Regions from separate parts of the Pantoea sp. GW821-FHT03E06 genome, predicted to be linked through region 1. Evidence: predicted binding sites of a transcription regulator. Region 1 holds the regulator's gene; each other region holds the start of a gene.
What was found. The regulator CRP, encoded in region 1, controls carbon source genes, mostly activating them, when cyclic AMP is high. The targets are predictions, from matches to a motif close to ATGTGANNNNNNTCACAT.
Positions count from the first base shown of each region.

Region 1 (7,919 bases):
CGCCGTCTGCGTGAATTTGATGATGCAATAACCGCTCGCGCGCACGGTTTTGTTGATGCCAACGACTATTATCAACGTGCCAGCGCCATGCCGCTGCTGACCGGCGTACGCAAACCGCTGCTGATCATCCATGCACAAGACGATCCTTTTATGACCGATGCTGTGATCCCGCGCCCTGAGCAGCTGTCAGCCTCCATTCAATATCAACTGACGCAGCAAGGCGGTCACGTAGGTTTTGTGGGTGGCACCTTACTCAAACCGAAAATGTGGCTAGAACAGCGCGTGCCCGACTGGCTCTCAACTTATCTGGATGTGCAATTGTGATTATTCCGTGGCAAGAACTTGAAGCAGAAACGCTGGAAAACCTGATTGAAACGTTCGTGCTGCGCGAAGGCACCGATTACGGCGAGCAGGAACGAAGCCTGATGCAAAAAGTGGCCGACGTGCGCCGTCAGCTGGAGCGCGGCGACGTGGTGCTGGTATGGTCGGAGCTGCATGAATCCATCAACATCATGCCGAAGGGTGAATTTCGCGGCTGATGCACCCAGCGGCAATTCGTGGTAACAATGCTCATCGCCGGACTTCACAGGGAGCTCTGTTATGTCAGCCAGGCATCCAATTATTGCCGTCACTGGTTCCAGCGGCGCCGGAACCACTACCACCAGCCTCGCCTTCCGCAAGATTTTCCAGCAGCTGAATCTGCATGCGGCGGAAGTCGAAGGCGACAGTTTCCATCGCTACACGCGTCCAGAAATGGACATGGCGATCCGTAAGGCGCGCGACCTCGGTCGCCATATTAGCTATTTCGGCCCGGAAGCGAATGACTTCGGCCTGTTAGAGCAGACGTTCAAACACTACGGTAAAACCGGGCTGGGCGAATCGCGTAAATATCTGCATACCTATGATGAAGCGGTACCGTGGAATCAGGTTCCGGGCACCTTCACGCCGTGGCAACCGCTGCCGGAAAACACCGATGTGTTGTTCTATGAAGGCCTGCACGGCGGCGTTGTCACGCAGCAGCAGAATGTGGCAGAACATGTTGATCTGCTGGTTGGCGTGGTGCCGATTGTTAATCTCGAGTGGATTCAGAAGCTGGTGCGCGACACCGGCGAGCGCGGTCATTCACGCGAAGCGGTAATGGATTCAGTGGTGCGTTCGATGGAGGATTACATTAACTTCATTACGCCACAGTTCTCGCGCACGCACATTAACTTCCAGCGCGTGCCGACCGTCGATACCTCAAATCCGTTTGCCGCACGGGAAATCCCGTCATTGGATGAGAGCTTCGTGGTGATCCATTTCCGTGGCTTAGAAGGGATTGCGTTCCCCTATCTGCTGGCGATGATTCAGGGATCGTTTATCTCGCACATTAATACGCTGGTGGTACCCGGCGGGAAAATGGGATTAGCAATGGAGCTGATTATGCTGCCGCTGGTGCAACGACTGATTGAAGGGAAGCGGATTGAATAAGAGTGATAGGTCGCCATTAATGGCGACACTACGAAATGAGCGCGTTTTGTAGGGTGCGCATTAATGCGCACCTGGAAACATCAACGTTCGATCACTTCATAGCTATGGGTGATTTCCACGCCTTTGCCCAGCATGATCGCCACCGAGCAATATTTTTCCGCTGACAAATCAACCGCGCGGGAAACCGCCTTATCACTCAACGCTTTGCCGCTGACAATAAAATGCAGGTTGATGTGGGTAAAAATGCGCGGTGCTTCTTCGCGGCGTTCAGAGGTGAGTTTCACTTCGCAATCGGCCACATCGCTGCGCCCTTTTTGCAGAATCGAGACCACATCAATGGCGCTGCAACCCCCTGCTGCCATTAACACCATCTCCATTGGACTTGGCGCTTTATCACCGGAATTCCCGTCCATTAACACCTGATGTCCGGATGAGGATTCTCCGAGAAAGGTAAGACCTTCCACCCATTTCACTCGTGCCTGCATGATTCTTTCTCCTGAAGCGGCGGTTTTGCCGCCAGAGTACGCTTTCACCTGATAAACAGCAATCCAGACTATTCCCCCGTTTGCTGAAGCGAGACAACACAAGACAGCTCGCAAAAGCTGTGCTACAAACAGTGCTGAAAATATTTTCGTCGTTACAGACGAAGGCGGGAAGAATCAAAAGCGTAGCTTAAGAATGACCCGGAATAATTTTTCCATTACTGGAAACGCTCGACGATTAAACCGCCTGACAGGGAAAAAATGCCCCCTGTATTTTGGGCACGATTACAACAGAGGATAATAGCGAATGGTTCTCGGCAAACCGCAAACAGACCCTACACTCGAATGGTTCCTGTCCCATTGCCATATTCACAAATATCCGTCCAAAAGCACGCTCATCCATCAGGGTGAGAAAGCGGAAACGCTGTACTACATCGTGAAAGGTTCCGTAGCGGTACTGATTAAAGATGAAGAAGGCAAAGAGATGATTCTCTCCTACCTCAATCAGGGAGATTTCATCGGCGAACTCGGTCTTTTCGAAGAAGGCCAGGAACGTAGTGCCTGGGTGCGTGCGAAGTCTGCCTGTGAAGTGGCTGAAATTTCCTACAAAAAATTCCGTCAGCTGATTCAGGTAAACCCGGATATTTTAATGCGACTTTCGTCGCAAATGGCGCGTCGTCTGCAAGTGACATCAGAGAAAGTGGGCAACCTTGCTTTCCTTGACGTAACAGGACGTATCGCGCAAACGCTGCTTAATCTGGCTAAACAGCCAGATGCGATGACTCACCCAGACGGCATGCAAATTAAAATCACCCGTCAGGAAATTGGTCAGATCGTGGGCTGCTCACGCGAAACCGTGGGTCGTATCCTGAAAATGCTGGAAGATCAGAACCTGATCTCTGCACACGGTAAAACCATCGTCGTCTACGGCACCCGCTAATTTCTTCTCACCCACGGCGTGATGGCAACATCGCGCCGTTTCTATTTGCGATGAGCTGATGTGGCGCCGAATCATCTATCATCCTGAAGTTAACTATGCACTGCGGCAAACGCTGGTGCTGTGCCTGCCTGTGGCTCTCGGCTGGCTGTTTGGCGATCTGCAAAAAGGTCTGCTGTTCTCGCTAGTGCCTGCCTGCTGCAATATGGCGGGTCTTGATACGCCGCACAAACGCTTTTTCAAACGCTTGATTGTGGGTGGTTCGCTGTTTGCCACCGGCAGCTTCCTGATGCAAATTTTGACCGCTTACCAGATTCCGCTGCCGTTGATCCTGCTGGCGCTACCGCTGCTGATCGGCGTGACCGGCGAAATCGGCCCGCTGCATGCACGCCTGCTGCCCGCCACCTTAATCGCTGCTATCTTTACGCTCAGCCTGGTTGGGCGCATGCCGATATGGGTGCCGCCGCTGCTCTATATTGGCGGTACGCTGTGGTACGGCTTGTTCAACTGGTTCTGGTTCTGGCTGTGGAAAGAGCAGCCGATGCGTGAATCGCTCAGCCTGCTGTTTCGCGAGCTGGCGGATTATTGCGATGCCAAATACACCTTACTGACACAGCTGACCGATCCGGAAAAAGCGTTACCGCCGCTGCTGGCGCGCCAGCAGAAAGCGGTCGATCTCATCACTACCTGTTACCAGCAAATGCATATGCTGTCGGCCAGCCGCGATAACAGTCACAAGCGCCTGACGCGCGCCTTCCAGGTGGCGCTGGATTTGCAGGAACACATCTCGGTCAGCCTGCATCAGCCCGAAGAGGTACAGAAACTGGTGGAGGAGAGCCACGCTGAAGCGGTGATCCGCTGGAACGCCAAAATCATCTCCGCACGTTTGCGCGTGCTGGCTGATGCGATTCTCTATCATCAGCTGCCGGATCGTTTTCACATGGAGAAACAGCTGGGTGCGCTGGAGAAAATTGCCCGTCAGCATCCGGATAACCCGGTTGGCAACTTCTGCCTCTATCACTTCAGCCGCATCGCCCGCGTATTGCGCACGCAGAAGCCGCTTTACACGCGCGATCTCATGGCCGATCGTCAGCGCCGCTTACCGCTATTGCCAGCGTTGCGCAGCTATTTATCATTCAAATCTACCGCGTTACGCACCGCGGCCCGCTTCGCCGTAATGCTGATGTTTGGTAGCGCGCTGGCGCTGTTCTTCAACATTCCTAAACCCTACTGGATTCTGATGACCATCATGTTCGTCAGCCAGAACGGCTACAGCGCCACGCGCGTGCGTATTCAGCACCGTGCGCTGGGCACCTTTGCCGGTTTGCTGATTGCCGCCGCCTCGCTGCGGCTGGCGGTGCCGGAGTCGATCACTCTGCTATTTATGCTGGGCATCACGCTGGCGAGCTATCTGATCACGCGGAAATATTACGGCTGGTCGATGATTGGCTTCACCGTCACCGCGGTGTATTCACTGCAGCTGCTATCGCTCAACGGCGCGCAATTCTTGTTGCCGCGCATGATGGACACGCTAATGGGCTGTTTGATTGCTTTCGCCGGTATGATTTGGCTATGGCCACAGTGGCAAAGCGGGCTGCTGCGTAAAAATGCGCACGATGCGCTGGAAGCATATCAGGACGCACTGCGCTTGCTGCTCGGGCCGGAACAGGCGCCGGAGAAGCTGGCTTATCAGCGCATAAAGGTTAATCAGGCGCACAATGCGCTGTTCAACTCCCTGAACCAGGCGTCGAGCGAGCCCGGCTTCAACCTGCAATATTTGCAAGATATGCGCATGTGGGTGACGCACAGCCAGTTTATCGTTGAGCACATCAACGCCATGACGATTCTCGCGCGCGAGCACACCATGTTGACGTCGAAGCTGGCGGAACGGTATCTGCAATCCTGTGAAATCGCGCTGCAGCGCTGTCAGCAGCGGCTGGCGTATGACGGGCCGGGCAACGACAGCAATATTCTGGAAGCGCCGGAAAATCTTAATGAAGGGCCGGTAACGATTGTCGAACAGCACGTGAAGCGGATTTTGCAGCACCTTAACGTCATGCACACTATCTCTTCACTGGCGTGGAGCCAGCGACCGCATCATGGCCGCTGGCTCAAGGCGTTACGCCCGAAAGCGGATTAAGCGGCCAGCACCTTTTCAATCGCCGTAGCGAAACGCGTCATGCCTTCGGCGATGTCGGTTGGCTCAATCACCAGCGACGGCACAAAACGAATCACATCGCTGCCGGCGGTGAGAATCATCAGCCCTTCCGCAGCAGAAGCATTGAGGATGTCGCGCGCCTTGCTGGCGAACTGCGGCTGCAGCGCGGCACCTATCAGCAGACCTTTGCCACGAATCTCGCTGAAGATAGCGAATTTACTGTTGATGGCCTGCAGCGCTTCCACAAACTGCTGGCGGCGCGCTTCCACACCTTCCAGCACTTCCGGAGTATTGATGATATCCAGCGCGGTTTCCGCAATCGCGCAGGCCAGCGGATTGCCGCCGTATGTGGTGCCGTGCACGCCCGGCGCCATCACTGCCGCAATGTCATTGGTGGTCAACATCGCGCTTACCGGGAATCCGCCGCCCAGCGCTTTCGCGGTGGTCAGGATATCGGGCTTGATGCCGTAATGCTCGTAGCTGAACAGCTTACCGCTGCGGCCCATGCCGCTCTGTACTTCATCTAATACCAGCAGCGCATTATGTTCGTCGCACAAGGCACGCAGGCCCTGCATAAATTCCTGCGTAGCCGGTACCACGCCGCCTTCGCCCTGAATCGGTTCTACCACAATGGCGCAGGTGTGATCGTCAATCACCGCTTTTACCGCGTCGAGATCGTTGAACGGCACATGCACGATGTCAGCCGGTTTTGGCCCGAAGCCATCGGAATATTTCGGCTGCCCGCCAACCGACACGGTAAACAGCGTGCGGCCATGGAACGCATTGTGGAAAGCGATAATTTTGCTTTTGAATGGGCTGTGTTTTTTGCAGGCATAATAGCGCGCCAGCTTGAAGGCCGCTTCGTTGGCTTCTGCGCCGGAGTTACCGAAAAACACGCGGTCGGCAAAGGTAGCAGCGATCAGTTTACTCGCCAGACGCAGCGCCGGTTCGTTAGTGAACACGTTGCTGGTGTGCCACAGCGTTTCGCCCTGGGTTTTCAGCGTCTCCACCAGCGCCGGATGACAATGGCCCAATGCCGTCACCGCAATACCGCCTGAGAAATCGATATACTCTTTGCCCTGCTGATCCCACACTCGGCTGCCCTTGCCTTTAACCGGCACAAACTGCGCAGGTGCATAAACAGGCAAAATTACGTTATCGAACGTTTCCCGGGTTACCGCTAGTTTTTCCGCTGCCATTGACGACCTCATCGGGTTATTTGTTGAGCTAATGTGAAATTATAATCACAAAATATGCATAAAAAATCACACCATGGCAAATATAAGTTACGCGCTGAGGAAATTAGCCAGCAGCTGGTGACCTTGTTCACTGAGGATGCTTTCCGGGTGAAACTGCACGCCTTCCAGCGGCAAGGTGCGATGGCGGAAGCCCATGATCTCATCCGGTTCGCCGTCGCGCAGGCTCCACGCGGTAATTTCAAAGTCTGCAGGCAGCGTATCGCGCGCCACAATCAGCGAATGATAGCGCGTCACGGTCAGCGGATTATTCAGGTTGCGGAACACGCCTTGATTGCTGTGCTGAATGCGCGAGGTTTTACCGTGCATCACCTGCCGCGCGCGTACCACCTGCGCGCCATATGCCTGAGCGATCGCCTGATGCCCAAGGCAAACCCCCAGAATCGGCACACGTCCGGCGAAGTGACGAATAGCGGCAAGCGAGATGCCAGATTGGTCCGGCGTACACGGACCCGGCGAAATCACCAGATGCGTCAGCGGCAACGCTTCAATCTCTTGCAGCGTAATGGCATCGTTGCGCACCACGCGCACATCAGCGCCCAATTCGCAGAAGTATTGGTAGAGATTCCAGGTGAAGGAGTCGTAGTTATCGATTAGCAGTAGCATAGCGCCCTCAGGCCAGTAAAAGCGGCGCTATTCTACCCATTTTAGCTAATCGGGCTCACCACTTTCGCAAACTGCGCGGTAAGCGGAGCCAGATCGCCGGCGACGCCCGCCGAGATCGCCGCGCGCCATTCATCGCGCTTGAGCGTGTCCCACGCCAGCTGGTACCCGGCGTGCAACGCCAGCTGTTCGAAGAAGATACGCTGCGCGCGTCCATTGCCAGCGCGGAACGGATGCAGGACGAAAATCTCACAGTAGTAGTGCGCAATCCGTGCCGCAAAGGTTTCCACTGCCAGGTCGGCCAAACCGCGCTCCTCTTCCAACGCCTGCATCAGCGTATTGCCCTCTTTCTCGATATATTCGCAGTGGCAATAGGGCGTTTCATCACGCCAGATATCGATAGTGCGCAGCTCTCCCGCCCAGCTATAAAGATCCTGAAATAGCGTGCGATGAATATGGCACAACCGCGGCAAGCCGATGCTGCGCGGACCCAGTTCTAACGTCGCCAGGCGCGCGCTGCTGAAGGCCAGTTCGGCTTTACGCAGCTGCGCTTCATCGTGAATGTCGAGGCGATTCTTGAGCACGTTGTCGTTTTGCCACAGATAGGGATCGCGCACCGCCAGGCTGTTATCCGCCATATTGCCTCCTCAGCGACGCAAGTCGTTCTTCGGCATGTTCCGCATCGATCAAGGGTTCAGTAGATGTGTATCCGGCCAGACGACAACTGGCTTGATAGCTCGCAGCGCGCTGCTGCTGCCACAAGGTGGCTTTTTGTTTCTCGGTGAGTTTGCTGGTCATAGCGCCTCCGGCTGGCAATGAGCCCTAAGTATAAGCAGCAATTTTTTGCTTTGCCGGAGGGGCAATAACGCGCCCAACAAAAATGGCGCGTTTCGCGATTAAGGCAGGACTTTGGCGGAAAGGATAACAATCGGTTTTGATGGCACATTTTGGTACGGACCCACATCTTTGGTCGGTACCTGAGCAATCTTATCAATCACATCCTGGCCTTTCAC
Region 1 covers NZ_JBWKUG010000001.1:3,830,621-3,838,539, forward strand. The annotation lists gene AC07WB_RS17925 (hydrolase) at 1-324, shown strand, start outside; gene AC07WB_RS17930 (YheU family protein) at 321-539, shown strand; gene AC07WB_RS17935 (phosphoribulokinase) at 601-1,470, shown strand; gene AC07WB_RS17940 (OsmC family protein) at 1,551-1,955, opposite strand; gene crp (cAMP-activated global transcriptional regulator CRP) at 2,260-2,892, shown strand; gene AC07WB_RS17950 (YccS/YhfK family putative transporter) at 2,951-5,029, shown strand; gene argD (bifunctional acetylornithine/succinyldiaminopimelate transaminase) at 5,026-6,246, opposite strand; gene AC07WB_RS17960 (aminodeoxychorismate synthase component II) at 6,334-6,909, opposite strand; gene AC07WB_RS17965 (putative adenosine monophosphate-protein transferase Fic) at 6,951-7,544, opposite strand; gene AC07WB_RS17970 (YhfG family protein) at 7,534-7,704, opposite strand; gene ppiA (peptidylprolyl isomerase A) at 7,803-7,919, opposite strand, start outside.

Region 2 (7,919 bases), 3.0 Mb from region 1:
GCGAGCAAACCGCCGTCGCTGCCAATCACATACAGTGGGCGACGATCGCTGGTGGAGATGTTTAGCGAACGCGCGTTACAGCCGTTCAATAAGCGCAGACGCAGCCAGCCGCGCGGTACCGCATGCTGTGGATAAGGCACGCCGTTGGTCAGCATTAAATCGCCAAACCAGCCGACGGCGGCCTGCATGATATCGAGCTGATAATCGATTTTCGTGCCCGCTTTGTTCAGCTGTTTATCCTGGAAGATCAAGGGGACATCGTCTTCACCCCACTGCATCGGCAGACGCAGCTTGCCGGAGGCCTCATCTTCCAGCAGCACCAAACCCGCCAGGCCTTGCGCCACCTGATAGCCGGTTTTGCCATGTTGATGCGGATGGAACCAACAGGTCGCCGCCGGTTGATCCGGGGTGAAACTCACCTGTCGCGTGGCGCCTGGGGCGATAATGCCCTGCGGTCCGCCATCGACATCGCCGGGTATTTCCAGGCCGTGCCAATGCAACGTCGTGGCTTCGGGCAGTTGGTTATGAATGTTCACCGTAACGGCTTTTTCGCGCTGTAGTCGCAGAGCTGGCCCCAGCAAGCTGCCGTTGTAGCCCCATGTAGGCACGGCTTTGCCATTCCATTGGCTGCTGCCGGTCATGGCGGTTAAGGTATATTGCCCGCGCGCATCAGGTTCCAAAATGGAAGGAATCGGCAATAACGGGCGCGTGGCGGCCATAAGCGAGCGGCTCCACAACGGCAGCGCGCCGGCGGCGCTGAGTGCGGCAGTCAACTTTAGAAAATGACGACGTTGCATATTCTTATCCTTGTCGTGAATAAGGGCACAGCGTAAACCTTTACCCTGCGGGAGGGTCAAGCACTGAAACAGAATGGGCTGATAAAAAGGCCGCAGATGGCCCAAAAGGGCAAATTTAGCGGAATAGCGGCAATAACTGTGCTAACGTCAATAAATTGTCCCTTGTTGAGAATGATTATGACGAAAAGCATCAAGATCCTGCTGCTGGCGGGACTCCTTGGCTTCTCCTCCACCAGTTTTGCCCTGAGTGAATCCGAAGCAGAAGATCTGGCCGACCTCACCGCGGTGTTCGTTTATCTAAAGAACGATTGTGGCTATCAGGATTTGCCGGACGCGCAGATTCGTAAAGCGCTGGTGTTTTTTGCCCAACAGAACCGTTGGGATTTGAGCAACTACAGCAACTACAACATGAAGTCGCTCGGTGAAGAGAGCTACAAGGATTTGAGCGGCATCGCCATTACCAACGACCAGAAGTGTAAGTCGTTAGCGCGCGATTCGCTGAGTTTGCTGGCTTACGTTAAATAATCAGATTGGATGCGGGCTGATGCCCTCTCCCACGGGAGAGGGAGACGCTGCAACATGTTAGGTTAACTGCAAACCCAATCCACGCTCGCGCAGGTCGCGACATACCGCTTCATCCAGACGCGCATCCGTCACCACATCGGTCAGGCTATCAATGGGTGCCGCGCAGTACAGCGACCACGACCCGTATTTACTGCTGTCAGCCAATAGTACCCGGCGGCGCGCATTGGCCAGCAGGTCCATCTTCAATCCGGCTTTATCTTCGGTTGGCGTGGTAATACCGCGTTCGATACTCCACGAGTTACAGCTGACAAAGGCGATATCCGGATTGATGCTGCGCAACAGGCGACGCCCGTGCTCACCAATACAGGACTGGCTGGAATCATCAATGCGTCCGCCGATTATGGTGGTTTCGATTTGCTTAAACTCGGATAAAAACAGCGCGATATGCAGATCGGCGGTGATGACGCGCAGCTTGAGATGCGTCAGCTGGCGCGCCAGCTCCAGCATGGTGGTGCCAGCATCCAATACTACCGCATCACCCGACTGCACATAACGGGCGGCAAACTGAGCGATGGCCTGTTTTTCCGCCAGATTACGCTGCATCTTCTCCAGCGTAGTGGGCTGATTGGGAATAAAGCGATTCAGCGTAACGCCGCCGTGGCTGCGGCTAATCACGCCTTCCATGTCCAGCTTAATCAGATCGCGGCGGATGGTCGCTGGCGAGGCGGAAATAGCGCTCACCAGTTGTTCAACGGTGACCAGATTATGACTCTTCAGATAGTCCATAATCTGGTCGAGACGGCTTTGTCCCTTCATATTTCCCTATGCAAGCTGCATCGCGAGTTTAATGGAGATTGCCATGCTCGCAGAGTTCGCTTTACCTGTCCAGGCGATATCAAATGCGGTGCCGTGGTCCGCCGAGGTGCGGATAAAGGGCAAGCCCGCAGTAATATTTACGCCATCATAGAAACCCAATAATTTGAGTGGAATATGCCCTTGGTCGTGGTACATCGCCACCACCATATCGTATTGCCCTTCCTGACACTGCAGGAACACGGTATCGGGCGGGCATGGGCCATGTACATCAATGCCTTGTTGTTTCATCTCTTTAATCGCTGGCGCGACGATAGCGATCTCTTCATCGCCGAACAGACCGTTTTCACCGGCATGAGGATTAACCCCCGCTACCGCGATGCGCGGCTTATCAAATCCCACGCGGCGCAGGAAGCTGTCGGCCATGCCGATCACCGTCTGAATACGTTCACCGTTTAAGGTATCGAGGAACTTACGCAGCGCGATATGTGTGGTGACGTGAATCACTTTCAGCTTATCGGTGTAAAGCACCATGGCGTAATTTTTCGTATTGGTTAGCTGGGCCAGCAGCTCGGTGTGACCAGGATAAAGATGACCTGCCGAGTGCAGCGCTTCTTTATTCAGGGGGGCGGTCGCAATAGCGTGTACTTCCCCGGCCAGCGCTAACTCGGTAGCACGTTTAACACAGCGCCAGGCCAGATCGCCCGCCTCTTTCTGCACCACGCCCGGTTTTAGCGCATCAGCATCCGCCAGCGGTTCATCAATCACGTTGATAATGCCCGGCGCGAAATGTGCCTCTTTAATCTGATCAAGTACCCGTAGCTCAGCTTGCGGGGTCACATTTAGCCCCATCACCCGGCGCAGCGTATTTGCACAGCCAACCACCACGGCCGGCACGCCCGCTAACTCACCTTCTGCCAACGCTTTAATGATGATCTCCGGGCCAATGCCCGCCGGATCGCCCATGGTAATCGCAATAATTTTATTCACTCAACTTCTCCTCAATAAAACGAATGGCTTCTACCAGGGTATTTTCGTCACCAAAGCCACCTGCTTTGGTCATCACCGGCAGGTGTAATTCACTGTCAAGCAGAACCCCGTGCGGCACACAGCCCGCCACCAGGCCCTGAATCTGGAAACCGCTGGCACCTAACGCCTGCGCCACGGCAATCGCCACATCTCCGCCAGAGAGATAAAGCCCCGCAGGCTGCACCTGACGACAAACGGTGCTGGTTAACTGCGCGAGAAACTGGCAAATGCGTTCACCTAATGCCTGGCGCGAAACCTGATGCTGCAGACAGAGTTGCTCAATGTCGTGACGCTGATCGGCATGCTGCGTGGTCCGCACCACGCAATGTGCGCCATCGTGCAGCGCCTGCAGTATCGCCTGTTGCCAATCGGCGGCTTGCGGCCAGGCCGGCTGGGCAAACAGCTGGCGGATATCAATATCGATAATGCGGATGTCGCGCTGACTGGCGAGGCGCGCAATTTGCTGCTGCGCCATCGCGCTCATCGACCCCACCACCGCCAGCACCGGACGCGGCTGACGGGCAGCCAGCAGTTCGCCCAGCGCATCGCTCAGGCCAGAGGCTCCGGCCAATAGCGGCCGCTCATCTAACGCGGCCGCCGCCGCCATTAATAAGGCAAGATCGGCATCCTGCTCGATATCCACCACCAGTAAGCCCTGTTTGCTCGCCAGTACCTGCGTGAGTTGGTCGCCGCGTACCGTGGCGAGGTCGAGAGTTTCGCCGGTCAGCGCGCTTTGCATTTGCAAACGCGTCAGCACATGGCTGCTGGTGACCGGGGTTTTGGGATCGCTGGCGAATTCGGTATCGATCAAACGCTGCCGATCGATCCAGACTTCACCGTCGCGTGTAGTACGGCCCAGTTTTGGCACCGCCGGCACGACCAATGCTAATTTTTTGCCGCAGGCCTGCAGCGCCGCGCTGATTTCCGCACCGGGATTGCCGCGCAGCGTGGAATCGATTTTCTTAAACAGCCAGCCATCGTTGGCCATCGCCTGATGCTGCTCCAGCGCAGTACGGGTGCGACGCGCCGCTTCTTGCGCGCTCACCGCGCGGCTATCGGTGCTGATCACCAGCACATCGGCGCTGCCAGCTGGATGCGGCGTGCTGCTGTCAAACAGCACATGCACGCGCGCTCCGACGCGTGCCAGCCCGCTCCCCGCATCATTAGCACCGGTAAAATCATCGGCAATCACTAAGACGGGTGTTTTCCATGGCTGTGAAGTCATTCTCTCTCCTTAATCGGCTACCGCCGCGCGGTAATGATTATATTCAATCATGATTGATTATATGTGAGCAAGATCAAATTAATCGAAATCAATTTGTCCTATAAAATTAGGCTCTGTAGTGATGGACCTCGCGCCGTTTGAGCAAAATTAATCATTCAGCACGAAAAACGCGATAAGGGTATGTAATGAATATCAACAGCACCGTGATAAGTGGCTTTCAGGCGCTTAATGACCTCAGCTATCTGCTGCGAGGTAAGAAGCAAACCCTGCTGGTGACCGATAAGAATATCGAAGGCATTCCGGCGGTTCAGAGGCTGATCGCCCAGCTGCAGCAGCAAATGGGTAGCCTATGCATCATCAATACGGTGCCGCCAGAACCAAGCCAGCATGATGTGGCGTCCATTGTCGCTGCGCTACCAGGCAGCGATATCGATCTGGTGATTGGCGTCGGCGGCGGCAGCGTATTGGATGTCGCGAAGCTGCTCTCTATTCTGTGCGTCGCGGGCGCGCCAACGCTGGATGCGTTACTGGCCGGTGAAAAACCGCAGACGCGCACTCCTTCGCTGCTGATTCCCACCACGGCAGGTACCGGCTCGGAAGCCACGCCGAACGCCATTCTGGCTATCCCGGAGAAAGAGACCAAAGTCGGCATTATCACGCCGGTGATGCTGCCGGATTATGTCGCGCTGATACCGGAACTCACCACCAGCATGCCGCCGCATATCGCCTCTTCTACCGGTATCGATGCGCTGTGCCACCTGATCGAATGCTTTACCGCTACCGTGTCAAATCCGGTAAGCGATAACTATGCGCTGATCGGCATGAAAAAGCTGTTTACCAGCCTCGAAACCACTATTGCAGAGCCAGATAACCTTGAAGCGCGCCTGAACATGCTGTGGGCATCTTATTATGGCGGCGCATCGATTGCGCATGCCGGTACGCATCTGGTGCACGCGATGTCTTATCCGCTAGGTGGCAAATATCACCTTCCGCACGGCGTGGCTAACGCCATTCTGCTCGCGCCGTGCATGCGCTTTGTGCGTCCAGCGGCGGTGAGCAAATTCGCTCAGGCTTACGATTTGTTGCCCAATGTCGATACGTCACTGGATGAAGAAGCCAAATCTCATGCGCTGGTTGAATACTTTGCCGCGCTGGTAAAACGCCTGAAGCTGCCCGCCAGTCTGGAAGAGCTGGGTATCGGCCCGGATCACCTGCCGTATCTGGTTGAAGCCGCACTCGACGTGCAGCGCCTGATGAAGAATGTACCGATGAAAGTGGGCGCCGATGACGTACGCAACGTTTACCTGACGCTGTTTCCCGCTTTGAGCCACTAAGCATTATCGAGGACACCATGAGTAAGAAAATTCAGGGCGTATTAACCGCCATCGTTACCACCTTCGATCGCGACGGTGCCTTTAATCCCGTTGCCCAGCGTGAGCAGGTCAAACGCCAGTTAAGGGCTGGCAACGGTATTTTCTGCGGCGGCACCAACGGTGAATTCTTCGTGCTGAACGAGCAGGAGAAGCTGGCGGTGACGCAAACCTGCGTCGATGAAGTTAATGGCACGGCGCCGGTAGTGGCGCACATTGGCGAAATCTCCACGCGTGAAACCATTCGCCTCGGCAAGCAAGTGGCGAAGCTGGGCGTGGATGCGGTTTCGGTGATTACGCCCTATTTCGTGCCGCTGAAACAGGAAGAGCTGATCGCCCACTATCGCGCGGTAGCCGACGCCATTGATGTGCCGCTGTTCCTCTATAACATCCCGGCGCGCACTGGCAACACGCTGCAGCCAGAGACCGTGCGCACGCTGGCTGCGCATCCGAACATCATCGGCATCAAAGATAGCGCAGGCAGCTATGAAAGCCTGAGCGGTTTTCTGCAGGCGGCAGCAGGCATCGATAGCTTCGATGTGCTGAATGGTCCGGATTCGCTGATTCATCAGGGCTTCGTCGACGGCTGCTCGGCTTGTATTTCAGGGCTCGCCAACGTTGCCCCCAACGAGATCAACGCCATTTGGGCGCGCTTCCATGCTGGCGACATCGAAGGTTCACGTCTGGCGCAGGAAAATGTCACCGGCTTGCGCACCGATCTGTATAGCGTCGGCTTCTCGCCGGCTGCAGTAAAAAAAGCGGTGTCGCTGCTCGGCTTTGACGTGGGCGATAGCCGCTATGCGGTGAGTTTCTCTGCCGAGGAAGAGCAGAAAATTCGCCAGATTGTGAACCAGTATTTGCAGTAATTAGCGGATGAGCGGCCTGCCAGGTCGCCATAAATGGCGCCCCCAGGTGTTTTGTAGGGTGCGCATTTATGCGCACCCTGTTAATCGCCGCACCGGCTCTTAGCTGTATTTTCAACATCGGGAAGATTTATGAAAGTCATCTGTACTTCACCGTCGTTTGCGAAATATGACGCGACGCCCATTGAAATCCTGCAACAACAGGGTTTTGAGCTGATCACGCTGCCCGCCGATGCGCCGCTGAGCGCGCTTGAGCCGCATCTGGCTGATACGGTCGCGCTGATCGTCGCTTTTACCGACGTCAACGACGCGTTACTGGCGCTGGCGCCACAGCTGAAAATCGTCTGTAAGCACGGCGTGGGCGTCGACAATATCAATCTGGATGCCACACGCAAGCGCGGTATTTACGTCACCAACGTGCCGGACGCCAACAAACATGCGGTAGCCGATTTCGCCTTCGCGCTAATGCTAAATTGCGCGCGCCAGGTGACGCAGGCGGCGATTGAAACGCGCGCCGGCACGTGGCCGCGCATTTTTGCCACCGATGTTTACGGCAAAACGCTGGGCATTATTGGGCTGGGCAATATCGGCAAGCAGGTCGCGCTGCGCGCTAAAGGCTTCAACATGCGGGTGATTGCCTTCGATTTTTATCCAGACGAGACATTTGCTGCCGAGCACGGCATCGAATTCGTCACGTTGGATCAGCTGACGGAAACCAGCGATTTCATCACCCTGCATATGCCGCTGACCGACAAAACCCACCACTTGTTCGATGCCGCCCGGCTGAAACGCATGAAGAAGAGCGCCTTCCTGATTAATGCCTCACGCGGCGGTGTGGTGAATGAGCAGGATCTCTATCAGGCGCTGCGGGATAACGTGATTGCCGGGGCTGCGGCTGACGTGTTCGTACAAGAACCGCTGACGGAGCATCCGCTGTTCACGCTCAGCAACTTCATTCCCACTGCGCACATCGCCGGTTACACCGACGGCGCCATCAGCGCGATAGGCGAACGTTGCGTGACGCAAATCGTGCAGTGCATTTGTCAGGGCGAACGCCCGCTTAACGTGATGAACGGGCTGTAATAATTCGCCGCCTCTCCCTGTAACCCTTTTTCGAGTGGATAATTATTATGACTAACTCTGCGCGCTCGAGTCGTATCCGTTGGTGGATCGCTGGCCTGATGTGGCTGGCCATCGCCATTAACTACATTGACCGCACCGTTCTCTCAGCGGCGGCACCGCATCTGATCAAAGAGCTCGATATCAATCCGGAAATGATGGGCTTTATCATGGCGGC
Region 2 covers NZ_JBWKUG010000001.1:783,154-791,072, reverse strand. The annotation lists gene cueO (multicopper oxidase CueO) at 1-797, opposite strand, end outside; gene AC07WB_RS03555 (YacC family pilotin-like protein) at 975-1,322, shown strand; gene AC07WB_RS03550 (DeoR/GlpR family DNA-binding transcription regulator) at 1,380-2,138, opposite strand; gene AC07WB_RS03545 (D-threonate 4-phosphate dehydrogenase) at 2,145-3,125, opposite strand; gene dtnK (D-threonate kinase) at 3,118-4,389, opposite strand; gene AC07WB_RS03535 (iron-containing alcohol dehydrogenase) at 4,575-5,723, shown strand; gene AC07WB_RS03530 (dihydrodipicolinate synthase family protein) at 5,741-6,625, shown strand; gene AC07WB_RS03525 (phosphoglycerate dehydrogenase) at 6,755-7,705, shown strand; gene AC07WB_RS03520 (MFS transporter) at 7,753-7,919, shown strand, end outside.
Region 2: the regulator CRP is predicted to act here: its motif matches at 4,451-4,468, upstream of AC07WB_RS03535 (iron-containing alcohol dehydrogenase).

Region 3 (7,919 bases), 3.0 Mb from region 1:
CTAACAACGACATTCTTAAAATCTACTTCCGCAAAGACAAAGGTGAATTCTTCGCGAAAAGCGTGAAATTCAAATATCCGCGTCAGCGCAAAACCGTCGTCGCCGATCACACCAGCCAGGGTTACAAAGAAGTGCAGGAAATCAGCCCGAACCTGCGTTATGTGATTGATGAGCTGGACCAGATTTGCCAGCGCGATCAGGTTGAAGTGGATCTGAAACGTAAAATTCTGGCGGATCTGCGTCATCTGGAAAGCGTCGTGTCAAATAAGATCGCGGAGATCGAATCTGACCTCGACCAGCTGACTCGCAACGGTCGTTGATTTTAGCGTGTTTGATAAGAGGCCAGCCGATGCTGGCCTTTTTTATGGCTGCTGAAAAGGCAGCGAAAGCAGCCAGGTATCGCGCTGCGCCTGCATCACCGCTCCCCTGCTCTTTTTATCTGTCGACCAGTGCGCCTGCGCGATCCACTGCTGATAACGGGGCTGCTGCAAACTGTTGTCGGCGATAGACAGTAATGGGATCAGCCGCTGGCTCACCCGATCGCGGTTTTTCCACGGCCAGGCTTTTTGCTCATCGCTATACGGCGCTATAGCATCCAGCGCATCCAGCAACGATCCGCTTTGCTGGCGGCTATGCCATAAATCACCCAGCCCCGCTTTGCTGGCCAACTGCGCCATTGCGGTCAGCGCCTGCAAATTAAAATAGCTGTAATGGAACGATCGCGTACGTGCCAGCTCGGCTGGCTGGCTACCATCAGCACGAATTTGCGTGGCCATTTTGCTGCGCGCCAGCCGCACCATCGCGGTTACCGTTGCACGATCGTCCAGATACCACGCGATCCCGGCCACCTGCGTGCTATACCAGCTGCCATGGTTATTTTCCGCCGCCGCTTCCTCAAGCGCCAGCGGGCTGTGCTGTAGCCAATGCAGATAATCAGTAAACCACTGCCGCATCGCCTTTTCATCTGCTGGCTGCCAGCCCGGCGCGGCGCGCAACAGCGTCAATGCATCCACCACACGCGTGGCAAAATAGCGCCCATCCAGTACGCCATCATGACGACCAGCGGACCGGCCTGGTATGCCTTGCGCAAAATTAAGATTGGGATTCATCCGGCTAGCGGGCTCGATAAACCAGCGGCGCATCATCGCCAGCGCTTTATCGGCATAGCGTCGCTCGCCGGAGAAGTACCAGGCCAGCGTCAACGCCTGGAAGTCAGCGGTAAAACGCGCCAGGCGCACGCCATCGCTTTGCGCGTTTTTACTGGCGGGATTGACTTCACCATCGCGGCGCTGCCAAGGCAGGCCATCCGCCTTGCTGGCGTCTGGCCACCAGTAGGCGCTTAAACTTAAATAATCCTGCTTTGAACCGCTGGGTGGCAGCATACCCTTATCGATAACGCTGGGATTAGGGTGCTTCAGCGCCTTATCCGCCTGCTGTTGCAGTTGCTGCCAGCTATCGAGCGTGGGCGGCGCAGCCTGGTGTTGTGCGAGCTGCTGCTTCACCCGCTGAAGATCGGATAAGGAGAGGAAAGCCGGATCGTTGGCAAAACTTAGTGCACTACAAACCCACAACAGCAGAACCCAGGCGTTCTTCATCAACTTTGCTCATCCAGTTGTAACGCCACGTACAGCAGCAAACGATCGTCAAAGTTGCCCAGATCGAGTCCGGTCAGTTCGGAGATACGATTGAGACGATACTCCAGCGTATTGCGGTGAATAAACAGCGCGCGCGCCGTCGCGCTGGGCTGTACATTATGACTGAACCATGCCACCAGCGTACGTCGCAGCAAGCCATTGTTATCCATGCTTTTTAGTTTAGCCAGCGGGCGTGCCAGTTCGTTGGCTTGCCAGCCGCCGCGCAAACTGTCGAGCAGTACCGGCAGCACCAGATCCTGATAAAAATAACTGCGCTGCTCCGGCATACGCTGCTTCCCCACCATCATGGTGGTACGCGCCGTGCGATACGAACGCGCAATACTGCCAGGGCCGGTGAAATAGTTACCGAGCGCAATACGCATGCGCACCTGGCCACTCTCTTTCATACGTTGCAGCAGTTGATCAACGCGACGTCGATGGTCGTCCTGATCGTAGCGACCATGCGCATTGAGCGCCGGTTTCAGCACCACCATTTCGGTGAGTGAGACAATGGCAATCAGATTGTCGCGCTCAGGCGTCGTCAGCAAGGTTTGCAGTTGCTGCAATTCTGACATGGCGCTATCCACGCCAAGCTGGCCGCTATCGACCTCAACCACCGCCACCACACGCGGCTGATTGAGATCGATGCCAAGCCGCTGTGCCCATTCACTCAGTGCCGGTGAAAGGGTTTCACTGCGCACCAGATTCAGGACCAGCTCTTCACGTAGTCGACTATCTTGCGCCAGCATATGCAGTAAGCGAGCCTGCTCGAGCATCATTTCAGCGGTCATGCACACCAATTCACCGTAGTGACGCAGCGTTGCTGGCTGCCCGGTTAAACCGATAACGCCAACGATTTCGCCATCAATCCGCAGCGGTAAATTAATACCGGGACGTACCCCGTGCAGGTGTTTTGCTACGGCTTCGTCGATGTCCACCACGCGTCCTTGTGACAGCACCAGCAGTGCCCCTTCGTGCAATTCGCCAATACGCTCACGATCGCCACTGCCGATAATACGACCACGCGCATCCATCACGTTGACGTTGCTATCAATAATTTGCATCGTGCGCGCAACAATATCCTGAGCCAGTCGCGCATCGAGATGATAGGTGGCCATCAATCACTCCGAAGATAAGGACGAACGGACAGAATACGCATCCGTAATCGCGCTGACATTGTGCAACTGCCCATAGCCGAAGGGAGAATGCCGAATATGCGGCGGCCGTCACATTCAGTACCGGGCATTTGCACAGGCATTAAAAAGGCGAGCCGAAGCTCGCCTCTCATTTACTGCCTGAAACTTACTGCATCAGCAGATACAGGCTACTATCACCACGCTGTACATTCAGTGCCAGTACGGAAGGTTTAGTGTCGAGAACTTTGCGCAGCTCGCCAAGATTGGCCACCGCTTGCTGGTTCACGCCTAAAATCACGTCACCTTTTTTCAGACCAATACGCGCCGCTGCACTTCCCGCCTTCACGTTATCAACGCGCACGCCTTTCTGGCCGTTGCTGTCGATGTTGCTGAGATCGGCACCTTCAATGCCGGTGTAAATGGTGGCGGACTGTACTTTGTCCTGCGAGCTCTGCTGCAGTTCAACCGTAACGCTCACAGGTTTCCCCTCACGCAGCAGGCCCAATTGCAACTTGGTGCCTACCGGCAGCGAACCAACTTCCGCACGCAGCGCGGCGAAGCTGGTCAATGCTTTGCCATTCATTGACACCACGACGTCGCCGGCTTTCACACCCGCTTTAGCGGCGGCTGAGTTTGGCAGCACCTGACTAACGAAGGCACCGCGCTGTGCGTCGACTTTCATCGCTTTCGCCAGTTCGGAATTCAGCTCGGTACCCATAATGCCCAGCTCGCCACGTTTCACCTGGCCATATTCCACCATCTGCGCCGTCAGGTTTTTCACCATTGAGCTTGGGATAGCAAAGCCGATGCCGATGTTGCCACCGTCCGGCGCCAGAATCGCGGTATTAATACCGATCAGTTCACCATTAAGGTTAACCAGTGCGCCACCGGAGTTGCCGCGGTTAATGGCCGCATCGGTCTGGATAAAGTTCTCATAATTCTCAACGTTCAGGCCGCTACGGCCCAGCGCTGAAACAATCCCCGACGTGACGGTTTCGCCGAGGCCGTAAGGGTTACCAATCGCGACGGTGTAATCTCCGACACGCAGATCGTCAGAATTGGCAATCTTAATCGCCGTAAGATTTTTGGCGTCCTGCAGCTGAATCAGTGCGATATCAGACTGCGGATCTTTGCCGATCACTTTGGCGTCGTAGCGACGACCATCGCTCAGCTGAACCTGAATTTTGGTGGCGTTATCCACAACGTGGTTGTTAGTCACCACATAGCCTTTGTCGGCGTTGATCACGACGCCAGAACCCAGCGCGCGGAATTGCTGTTTCTGCGCGTTAGCCCCGCCATCGGCGCCACCGTCACCCCCGCCGTTCTGGCACATGGGCGAACTCTGGAAAGGTGAGCCGTCCTGGCAGAAGGGTGAATTATCACCAAAGAATTGCTGGAACTGCTGCGGCATGCGCGGCGTTTTCACCGTGGTGCTGCCTTCAACGCTGATACTCACTACGGAAGGCATGACTTTTTCCAGCATCGGTGCCAGGCTTGGCAACTGTTGGCTCGAGGAAGACGCCGTCTCCGCCGCGAACGCACTCACAGGGCTCAATGCCATGCCAAGACTCAGCGCCAGCGCACTTAACATTAAGGTGCTTTTTTTCATTTTTCTCTGTCTCTCTAAGATTTAGGGCAGACCATTGCTGTGGCCGTGATGATGAGATTAAGTTTGTAGCGCGAAGTTCCTAATAAAGTTTTAGGGAAAGGTAAAAAATTGTTCTTCATCTTTACAAAACTCCGCTTATTCAACCGCCATTAAACGGCGATATTCATCCCATGCATAATTGTCCGTCATTCCACTAATGTAATCCTGAATCAGGCGTGCACGATAATAGCGTTCCCACAACAAACGCTCATATTTATGCTCAACAATTAATGCACGCATGTGCTGTTGATACGCTTTGCGATGTTTTCCAGAGAGCTTATGAAACAACCGCGTTTCAATAGGATGCTTTGCCAGAAAATCCTCGTTCATCAGGGTGGTGAATTGTTCATAATCCAGTAGCAGCAAAGATTGATATATCTCAAGCAATCCTTTAATTACGCGATAACCCTGTAATTCTAACTGCTCAACTTCCGGATGATTAAATACGTGCTGGCGCGCGACGGTCTTAAATAATTTAAGCAAACGCCCTTCTTCACCATCATCTTCCAGCAATGCGTGATTAAAATCCCCTTCATAAATCGCAGGAAGGTTATCGATAAAACGACGTACCGCATGGCTCACTAATACGTTTTGCACATTAACCCGTAGCGACATAAAGAATTGATCGCTAATGCTGCGACGCTTTTTCTGATTAGCTTCTTTCCAGGCATCACCAATGGTGCGGCTGAATACATCGCCATTTTTTACCGGCCCCCACGCCTCAATGAGATGCTTATACAATGTTTCAACATGGAAAATATCTTTTTCTACGGCGTCATCCAGGTCGGCAATACAATAAGAGATGTCATCAGCGGCTTCCATTATCCAGGTCAGCGGAAAACGGTGATGTTCTTTAATATTCGTCGCCTCACGCAGCTCAGCTACATATTCCCGCTCTGATAAGTAGAAACCCGGCTTTTTCATTAGAACGCTGAATGCCTCAGGTTTATCTCCCTGCCACCAGGCAGGCGCGGTGTATTTTAGAATACAGGCGACCTGTGCATAGCTAAGATTAAGCTGCAGCAGCGTATGCACCAGACGAATGGCTTGCGCATTGCCTTCAAAATGGCACAAATCCTGACGAATCATGGCATTTAATTGGTCAAACGCTGAGCGCTCGGCTTCATCGGCAACGCCCGCCACCAGCGGGTCGACGAGCTCGGCAGACAAATTATCGTCGAACCAGTCATTGATCGCTGCTTCACCAAAATGTCCAAATGGCGGATTGCCGACATCGTGCAGCAGACAAGCCATCTCAATCAGGCTTTCAAATGCCCCTTCAAACTCATCCAACCCATAATTGGCCAGCCCGCCGCCCTGCGTTTTCAGCGCTTGCAGAATCTCTTTGGTGATATAGCGTCCGGTTTGCTGCACTTCCAACGAGTGTGTCAGACGCGAACGTACCGCGGCATTCCTTTCAAGCGGGAAAACCTGGGTTTTCTGTTGCAGACGCCGAATCGCAGCGGAGTTAATAATGCGCCCGCGATCGCTTTCAAAGTGGCGCGTAATAAAGTATTCCCCTTCGGGATCTTTGCGGCTGGTATAAGGGCGGGTGAAACTGATCTTCTTCCTGAAATTGATCGTCGCCATAATTACCCCTTATTTTTTCGTGAATTCTTCCTCAATCAGCCATGTTAGACTATGCCTCACTTTTGCGGGCTACATCCATTAAATTAGCGAGATTGTTATGAAAGTAGGCATTATTGGAGCGATGGAGCAGGAAGTTACCCTGCTGCGTGACAAAATTGAAAACCGTCAGACGCTGACGCTGGCTGGCTGCGAAATTTACACCGGCACGCTGAACGGTGTTGAAGTGGCACTGCTGAAATCAGGCATTGGTAAAGTCGCTGCCGCGCTGGGTACCACCCTGCTGCTTGAACTGTGCAAGCCGAATGTCGTGATCAATACCGGTTCCGCAGGCGGATTAGCGCCGACGCTGAAAGTAGGCGATATCGTGGTTTCAGATGAAGTGCGCTACCACGATGCTGATGTTACCGCCTTCGGTTACGAGCCTGGCCAGATGGCCGGCTGTCCGGCAGCGTTCGTCGCGGATAGCAAACTGATTACCGCCGCTGAGCAAGTAATAAAGCAACTCGACCTCAACGCGGTGCGTGGCTTAGTGGTGAGTGGTGATGCGTTTATCAACGGGGCTGACCCACTGGCGCGCATTCGTACTACCTTCCCGCAGGCAATTGCCGTGGAAATGGAAGCGACTGCGATTGGCCACGTTTGCCATCAGTTCAAGGTACCATTTGTGGTAGTGCGAGCCATTTCTGACGTTGCCGATCAGGAGTCACACCTGAGCTTCGACGAGTTTCTCAGCGTTGCGGCGAAACAATCCTCCCTGATGGTAGAAAACCTGCTGGTTCAACTGGCGCGTGGCTAAATATGTGCTGCTGGGGCTATTGCTGCTGTGCAATAGCCTGCTTGCCGCTGCGCCGCGGGTTGTCACCCTTTCACCGCATCTTACCGAGTTGGCCTTCGCCGCTGGCATTACGCCGGTAGCGGTCAGCGCCTACTCTGATTATCCCGCCCAGGCCAACGGGCTGGAGCAGGTGGCGAACTGGCAAGGCATCAAGGTGGAGCGCATTCTGCAACTCAAGCCGGACGTGGTGCTGGCGTGGCGCGGTGGCAATCCACAGCGGCAAATCGAACAGCTGCAACGTTTCGGCATTAAAGTTGAGTGGATCGATCCGCAGACCATCGATCAAATGATTGATGCGCTGGCGGCGTTACAGCAGTGGAGTCCGCGGCCGCAGCAGGCCATTGATGCGGCGCAAGCGTTGCGGAAACAGGAAGCGGAATTACGACAGCAGTATCAGCAAAGCACGCCAGTTCCGCTGTTTCTGCAGTTTGGCCAGCAGCCGCTGTTTACGGCTTCACGTAATACTCTGCAAAATCAGGTCATTGAGCTGTGTGGTGGGAAGAATATTTTTGCCGATAGCAGCGTGAGCTGGCCGCAGGTGAGCCGTGAACAGGTGCTGATGCGCCATCCGCAGGTGATTGTGATGGGGGGAGACGCTGCACACGCCGTCAGCATTGCCAGATTCTGGCAGCCCCAGCTCAATGTGCCGGTGATCGCCATCAATGATGATTGGTTAAGTCGCCCCGGTCCACGTATGCTGCTGGCAGCAAAACAGCTGTGTACAGCTTTACATCCGACGAAAAAAAATACCGAAAAAGAGTAAAGATTCGGCAAAAATTGTCGAAAATCAGAATACAAGGCACTGCAGCCACGTATGCTCTGTGCCCCTTTAGCGCGTAGCGCAATTTTGTCTTCACCAGGAACTAACCATGACCAGAGCTCTGCTGCTGGCCATAGGGCTTATGATTGCTGCGCCACTGAGTGCAGCAACGTCCACCGGCTCTATTGCCGTCGCGTTGACGCTATTCTCGCGTTGCGACATCTCGCGCCAGAATGAACACACGCTGCCGACTATTGATTGTGGTCGTCACTTTAGCGCGCAGCCGCGTATCACCGAACGCGTATTAAAACGCGAC
Region 3 covers NZ_JBWKUG010000001.1:816,034-823,952, reverse strand. The annotation lists gene AC07WB_RS03705 (DUF3461 family protein) at 1-320, shown strand, start outside; gene AC07WB_RS03700 (alginate lyase family protein) at 363-1,595, opposite strand; gene AC07WB_RS03695 (CdaR family transcriptional regulator) at 1,595-2,752, opposite strand; gene degP (serine endoprotease DegP) at 2,937-4,379, opposite strand; gene dgt (dGTPase) at 4,515-6,008, opposite strand; gene mtnN (5'-methylthioadenosine/S-adenosylhomocysteine nucleosidase) at 6,106-6,804, shown strand; gene btuF (vitamin B12 ABC transporter substrate-binding protein BtuF) at 6,797-7,606, shown strand; gene AC07WB_RS03670 (hypothetical protein) at 7,713-7,919, shown strand, end outside.
Region 3: the regulator CRP is predicted to act here: its motif matches at 2,849-2,866, upstream of AC07WB_RS03695 (CdaR family transcriptional regulator).

Region 4 (7,919 bases), 900 kb from region 1:
CCAGCAATACCGTTGATAGCACTTAATTCGCCGACGCCAAAGGTCGTCAGCAGCGCCGCTGCGCCGTTGCAGCGACCGTAGCCATCTGCCGCATAGGCCGCATTGAGTTCATTCGCACAACCTACCCAGGTAATTTCCGGGTGCGCAATCACGCTATCGAGAAATTGCAGGTTGTAATCACCCGGCACGCCGAACAAATGACGAATGCCGGATTGCTGTAAACGGTGCAGTAAATAATCGCCAACATTGAAGGTTTTCATCGACAGCTCCTTGTTAAGGGGATGATCAGGAGTATTAGCGATGTGGCTGAATTGGCGAGGTTTTCACCATCGCGATGCGGGGATTTGTGGCAAGCATTCGTTACGACGACAGATAATTCTGTAAATTGCGATCTTCGGCGCGTTTCACCTAAGTGTAAACGCATACACTGCTATGCTGATGTCACTTTCTCCCCTATTGAGACAGGAACGCTGCATGACTGCTTTTCCCCATCCTGAACGTTATCAACAGATGCAATATCGTCGCAGTGGCCGTAGCGGCCTGAAGTTACCGGCTATTTCGCTGGGGCTATGGCACAACTTTGGCGACAGTACCCGCGTCGATAATAGCCGTGAACTGTTGCGACACGCCTTTGATCGCGGCATTACTCATTTCGATCTGGCCAACAATTACGGCCCGCCTCCGGGATCGGCAGAATCTAACTTCGGTCGCATTCTGCGCGAGGATTTTCAAGGGCTACGCGATGAGTTGGTGATCTCGACGAAAGCGGGTTACACCATGTGGGATGGCCCTTATGGCGATTGGGGTTCACGCAAATATTTGATTTCCAGTCTCGATCAGAGCCTTAAACGTATGGGGCTGGAGTATGTGGATATTTTCTATCATCACCGTCCCGATCCCGAAACCCCGCTGGAAGAAACCATGCGCGCGCTCGATCAGGTGGTGCGTCAGGGCAAAGCGCTGTACGCCGCCATATCGAACTATCCAGCGGACAAAGCCGCTGAAGCAATTGCGATTCTGCGCGATCTCGGTACGCCATGCCTGATTCATCAGCCGCGTTATTCCCTGTTTGAGCGCACGCCGGAACAGGGTTTGCTGGATGTGCTAGGCGATAACGGCGTTGGCTGCATTGCCTTCTCACCGCTGGCGGGTGGCGTATTAACTGACCGCTATTTGCAGGGTATTCCAGAAGATTCGCGTATCGCGAGCGGCAGTAAGTTCCTGAGTGAAAGCCAATTGACACAAGAGAAGATGGAAAAAGTGCGTCAGTTGCAGGCCATTGCTCAGCAGCGTGGCCAAAAGCTGGCGCAAACGGCATTAAGCTGGGTATTGCGCGATGCGCGGGTGACCTCGGTGCTAATCGGTGCCAGCAAAACCGCGCAAATTGATGATGCCGTGGAGATGTTAAGTCAGCCAGCGCTGAGCTCGGATGAAATTAAAGCTATCGATAATATCTTAGTGTAAACGCTTACTCGCCCGGCTTTTGCCGGGTGTTTTCTGTAGCAGAAAATTCTCCAAAGATGTACCGCCACGTTTTTTCGGATTGATTCTCAAGGTATGGCTGGTCCGATGTGGCAAAATAGCGCAACGGTAGCAGTAATAAGCCGCCGAAAAGGAGAATTTATGAAACGTGCCATTTTATTTGCCGCCTTGCTGGCATCTCTATCCCCGCTGGCGTCGCACACAGCAGAAGCCAATAGTGCCACCATCAATTTAGCTCCGGGTGTTACGCTACATCTCGGCGATCGCGACCGACATGGCAATTACTGGGACGGCGGTCGCTGGCGCGAACCGCGCTGGTGGAACGACCGTTATCAGTACAACGATCATCGCTGGTGGCGTCATGAAGAGTGGAAACGTCACCGCGCTTATGAACGTGAGCGCGAACGTCGCTGGCATGAACGCGAACGTCGTGAACACTGGCGTCACGATCATCGCCATGACGATCGCCGTGGCCATCACGATCATCACCATCATTAAAAGAAAAATCCCGCTTAATTGCGGGATTTTTCTTTTATCTGCGTCTTACCAGCCGAGCGCCTCACCCACTAACAAGTAAAGATTTAGTGCGATCACCAACACCACAATCAGCCGCCCGGCATTCTGCATCAGGCGCGAGTTAACCATTGCGTCGCCCATTAACTCCCGATTTCCGGTGAATGACAGCAGCGGAATCAGCGCCAGCGCGATACCAAAACTCAGCAATACCTGGCTCATCACCAGAATACGCGTAGGATCCCATCCCGCCCAAATCACAATAAATGAGGGCAGCATGGTGATAGTACGACGGAACCACAATGGAATGTGGAAGCGGATAAAGCCCTGCATCACCACTTGTCCCGCCAGCGTACCGACCACGGTAGATGAAAGACCGGCAGCGACCAGGCTCAGGCCGAAGACAATAGCCGCAGCCTGACCAAGCAGCGGCTGCAGCGTGAGATATGCCTGGTCGAGATCGACAATGCTCGAATGGCCGCTGAAGTGAAACGCTGCTGCGGCCGTCGCCATCATCGCCAGATTAACAAAGCCCGCAATGGTCATCGCGATCGCCACATCCAGCTTAGTGGAGGAGTAGCGTTCCGCTTTACTGCCTTTATTACCGTGCTGCGTCAGCGCCGAGTGCAGATAAATCACGTGCGGCATAATAGTGGCGCCCAATACCCCAGCGGCAAGGAAAACCGCATCTGAAGTCGGTAACGTGGGTAATGCCATCCCAACAACTAACTCGCTGACCTTGGGCTGGGAGAAAAACAGCTCAACAATATAGGCGGCCGCCACAAACAGTAATAGACCGCCAATCACCAGTTCCAGCGGCTTTTGGCCACGACTCTGCAGCATCAAAATCAGATAAGTAGCAATTCCGGTTAATACCGCGCCTTGCAGAAGCGATATCCCTAATAACAGTTTGAAACCGAGCGCTGCACCGATGAATTCCGCGAGATCGGTTGCCATTGCGATGATCTCCGCCTGCACCCAATAGAACCACACCGCCGGGCGCGGGAAGCGATCGCGAATGTGTTCAGCCAGATTTTTGCCGGTGGCAATCCCCAGCTTGGCAGACATGAGCTGAATCAACATCGCCATGACATTAGCCCACACCACCACCCATAACAGCTTATAGCCGTAAGCGGCGCCGGCCTGAATATTGGTTGCGAAGTTACCGGGATCGATATAACCAATGGCCGCGATAAACGCGGGACCCAGCAGGGCGAGCTTGATCTTTCTGGCTCCGCGAGCGGCGCGCTCTACGGTGCGGCTTTCTAACATAGTTTGACCCTGTCTTAATGCATGTGACCCGAGCAGCTTAAGCGGTCAGCAAGGCAAGTGAAATTTGATTATAGTTATTGTATTAATAGATAGTGCTATGAAGTATAGCCATTGCTATACCTTTAGGTAAAGCGTGTTCTCGTCAAAAAAGTGGCAACGGAATTGACTCTACTCCTGGGTCATTTTATAGACAATGTTTTTGTGGATATTTCTTGTGAATGATTTGTAACCGGGTTGTGAGCGATGAGACTTATCTGAGAAATAACGCGATAGCGATTACTTATAATGTGGTTTTGATCTCGTTTTTAAGTAACGCGTTACATAGAATACGCAGCAAAATACAACCCTCCTCAAATTTGGAGCCGACATGTCCCATGTTTTGCATTTTATTTTAGCACTAGTGGTGGTAGCCGTGCTGGCCTTGCTGGTCAGTCACGATCGTAAAAGCATTCGCGTTCGCTACATCGTTCAACTTTTAGTGATCGAAGTGCTGCTGGCCTGGTTCTTCCTTAACTCATCCGTTGGCCTCGGCTTTGTACAAGGCTTCGCGGGTGTGTTTGATCATCTGCTTAAATATGCGGCCGAAGGCACCAACTTTGTATTCGGCAACATGAATGAGAAAGGCCTCGCCTTCTTCTTCCTGAATGTTCTCTGCCCAATTGTCTTCATCTCAGCGTTGATCGGTATTTTGCAACATTTCCGTATATTGCCATGGGTCATTCGCGGCATTGGTACCGTGCTGTCAAAGGTCAACGGTATGGGCAAACTGGAATCCTTTAACGCCGTAAGCTCTCTGATTTTGGGACAGTCAGAAAACTTCATCGCCTATAAGGATATCCTCGGCAAAATGTCACAGCGCCGCATGTACACCATGGCAGCGACCGCGATGTCGACCGTTTCCATGTCGATTGTCGGCGCGTACATGACCATGCTGCAGCCGAAATATGTGGTAGCTGCGCTGGTTCTGAACATGTTCAGCACCTTTATTGTCTTGTCGCTTATCAACCCATACCGCGTGGATAGCGAAGAAGATCTGCAGTTGCAGGATCTGCATAAGGGTCAAAGCTTCTTCGAAATGCTGGGCGAATATATCCTCGCCGGTTTCAAAGTTGCGATTATTGTGGCCGCAATGCTGATTGGTTTCATCGCGCTGATTTCCGGCCTGAACGCACTGTTCGATTTGATCTTCGGTATCAGCTTCCAGGGCGTGTTGGGCTATGTGTTCTATCCATTCGCCTGGGTGATGGGTGTGCCTTCGCACGAAGCGCTGCAGGTTGGCAGCATCATGGCAACGAAACTGGTTTCCAACGAATTCGTGGCGATGATGGACCTGCAGAAAATCGCCGGTCAACTCTCGCCGCATGCGGAAGGTATCTTGTCAGTGTTCCTCGTTTCCTTTGCTAACTTCTCCTCAATCGGGATTGTGGCGGGTGCGATTAAAGGTTTGCACGAAGAGCAAGGTAATGTGGTTTCACGCTTCGGCCTGAAACTGCTGTACGGCTCAACGCTGGTGAGCGTGCTGTCTGCAGCCATTGCCGGTCTGGTGTTGGCCTTCTGATCGTCAGGGCGGGCTTCGGCTCGCCCTTCTCATCTTAATTGTTCAATCGGTTCTATCCCGCATCGTCCCTGCTTTCCCCTGCAATCACCCGCCTCATCGCTGAAGGTAAAACCTTTGTATGACAATGAATTTGCGCTGTTACAGCCTGCGCATTTGAGAAACGACAAAACCGCACAATAGATTGTGCTGCTCTAGATTGCTGGTTTTTTGAATGTGTTCAGAACGAACAGAGATTTGGTGGAGATAAGCGGGATCGAACCGCTGACCTCTTGCATGCCATGCAAGCGCTCTCCCAGCTGAGCTATACCCCCACATCTGGAAATCATTTTTCGGTCAAACCGTTGGGAAGGTTTGTTTGGTGGAGATAAGCGGGATCGAACCGCTGACCTCTTGCATGCCATGCAAGCGCTCTCCCAGCTGAGCTATACCCCCGAACCGAAAAACTGCCGAGTAAACTCGACGGACGGCATAATATGAAACCGCCTCTTGAGTGTCAACGTCAAATTCTCGTTCTGTGTTCGATCGCTGAAAAAGGCGTCAACCCCACGCTATCATAGCCTTTTTTCAGGGTGCGCCGCCTTTCTGAGCCCGCTCCCACTCTTCTATTTGGCAACGACCTGGCATTACATCGTTAAACTTTAGTTAAAGATGTTAGGAACAGTCTTGTTTTCGTTAATGGTGCGTGTGAAACTTAGCGCGCTAATTAACCGGTCATCCTTCCAGGGTCTTTCTCTTTATGACCGGCCAGCAATATCCCTTTGTTCAATAAAAGAAAAGTGAATTATGTCGCTGCATACCCCAAAAGAGATCGCCCAACTGGCGATTCAAGCTGGCGTAGCTAAAAGCCGCCTGCCTATCTCCACCTTGTTAATTCTTGGCTTTATGGCCGGAGCATTTATCGCCACCGGTTTTCTGCTCGACCTGCATGTTATTAATCAACTCCCGGCAGAATGGGGCTCATTCGGCGTATTGCTGGGTGCCGCCGTATTCCCGGTCGGTTTGATTATGACAGTGTTGGCCGGAGGCGAACTGCTCACCGGAAATATGATGACCCTGCCGATTGCCTGGTTCGCGCGCCGAATCAGTGGCTTTAGCGTGCTACGTAACTGGTTTTGGGTAACCATTGCTAATTTCATCGGCAGCGTAGCGGTCGCCTGGTTTTTTGGTCACATGCTGGGGATGACTGAGGGTGATTACCTGAAGAAAACCGTGGCAATTGCCCACGCCAAAGTGAATGCCGATTTCCTGCATGCCTTCATCTCCGGCATTGGCTGCAACTGGCTGGTGTGTCTGGCCGTTTGGCTCGCCTTCGCCAGCAAAGACGTGGTGGGTAAGATCTTTGGCATGTGGTTCCCGGTGATGGCTTTCGTGGCGATTGGCTTCCAGCACGTTGTCGCTAACATGTTTATTGTGCCGGCCGCAATTTTCGCAGGCCAACTGAGCTGGGCTGAATTTGCGCCAAACGTTATTGCCGTATTTCTTGGTAACGGTGTTGGCGGCGCAGTATTTGTTGGTCTCACCTATTTCATCGCTTTCCGTCCAGAAAGCGCCGCGGTTAGCGAAGCGCAATAATAGAAATATGCCTTTTGTTGTAGAGCAGAAGGCATTTTCTGCCTAGGTTACTTCTCCCCGTTACGTTTTGTTGTAATATGTATAGCTAATGTATTTAACAGGGACAGCATCGTGAAAAAGGAATGGCTTACCCCCGAGGAGCTCGCGCTGGAAACGGGCTACAGTCGGCAAACGGTGAATAAATGGATCAAGCGTGAAAACTGGACAACCACGCCGAAACCCGGTGTTCAGGGTGGTAAAGCGCGATTGATTCATATTGATGAACGCGTAAAAAGCTTTGTTCAATCTACCCGCCACGCGAACGAACCGGCGGCTAATTACGGTGCACAACAAAATACGTTACCTGCGTTATTAATAAATTCTGTCCAGCAAATGACAGCGGCGGAGCAGGAACAATTTGCGGCGTTGTTATTACGGGAAGGGATTCGCGGCGTACTGGAAAGGCTGGGAATTCAGGAAGAATAAAAAAGCCGGAAGCACATGCTTCCGGCTTTTTCATATCAGGTTATGCGTTTGCTTCACGCTCAGCGATGAACGCCAGCGCTTTCTCAATTCGCGCTACGCTACGGCTACGACCAATCGCCTCTACCGTGACATCCAACGCGGGAGACTGACCCGCACCGGTAACGGCTACGCGCAGCGGCATACCGACTTTGCCCATGCCCAGCTCAAGCTCATCTGCCGCCGCCTGAATCGCATGGTGCACATTCTCGGCATTCCAGCTGCTGTCGCTAATGGCCGCCAATTTATCGCGCACCACTTCCAGCGGCTGACGCGCAACGGGACGCAGATGCTTCTTCGCGGCATCCGCATCAAAGGCTTCAAACTCTTCATAAAAGTAACGGCAAGAGGCAGCGATCTCAACCAGCGTTTTGCAGCGTTCGCCGAGCAGCGTCACCAGCTTCGCCAGTTCCGGCCCCGTGCGGGTATCAATCTTCTGCTGCTCAATGTGCCACTGCAGCTGTGTAGCAACATATTCCGGCGGCAGCGTATTAATGTAGTGATGGTTCAGCCACTGCAGCTTTTCCGTGTTGAAAGCACTGGCGGATTTGCTCACTGCATCAAGGGTGAACAGCTCAGCCATTTCCGCCACGCTAAATATTTCCTGATCGCCGTGTGACCAGCCGAGGCGCACCAGATAGTTGAGCAGTGCTTCTGGCAGGTAGCCGTCATCGCGATACTGCATCACGCCAACTGCACCATGACGCTTAGACAATTTCTTGCTGTCATCACCGAGGATCATTGATACGTGCGCGTAGGTTGGCACTTCTGCACCAATCGCTTTCAGGATGTTGATCTGGCGTGGCGTGTTGTTGATATGGTCTTCGCCACGGATCACGTGGGTGATGCCCATATCCCAGTCATCCACGACAACACAGAAGTTGTAGGTTGGTGAACCGTCGGTGCGACGAATGATCAGGTCATCCAGTTCCTGGTTGCTGAATTCGATCGGACCACGAATCTGGTCATCAAAGATAACCGAGCCTTCCTGAGGATTGCGGAAGCGCACTACGCACGGCTC
Region 4 covers NZ_JBWKUG010000001.1:2,933,889-2,941,807, forward strand. The annotation lists gene AC07WB_RS13685 (alpha-keto acid decarboxylase family protein) at 1-260, opposite strand, end outside; gene mgrA (L-glyceraldehyde 3-phosphate reductase) at 475-1,464, shown strand; gene AC07WB_RS13695 (DUF2502 domain-containing protein) at 1,624-1,980, shown strand; gene AC07WB_RS13700 (Nramp family divalent metal transporter) at 2,026-3,267, opposite strand; gene AC07WB_RS13705 (NupC/NupG family nucleoside CNT transporter) at 3,635-4,825, shown strand; tRNA gene AC07WB_RS13710 (tRNA-Ala) at 5,061-5,136, opposite strand; tRNA gene AC07WB_RS13715 (tRNA-Ala) at 5,182-5,257, opposite strand; gene AC07WB_RS13720 (formate/nitrite transporter family protein) at 5,609-6,397, shown strand; gene AC07WB_RS13725 (YfeC-like transcriptional regulator) at 6,509-6,862, shown strand; gene gltX (glutamate--tRNA ligase) at 6,903-7,919, opposite strand, start outside.
Region 4: the regulator CRP is predicted to act here: its motif matches at 3,553-3,570, upstream of AC07WB_RS13705 (NupC/NupG family nucleoside CNT transporter).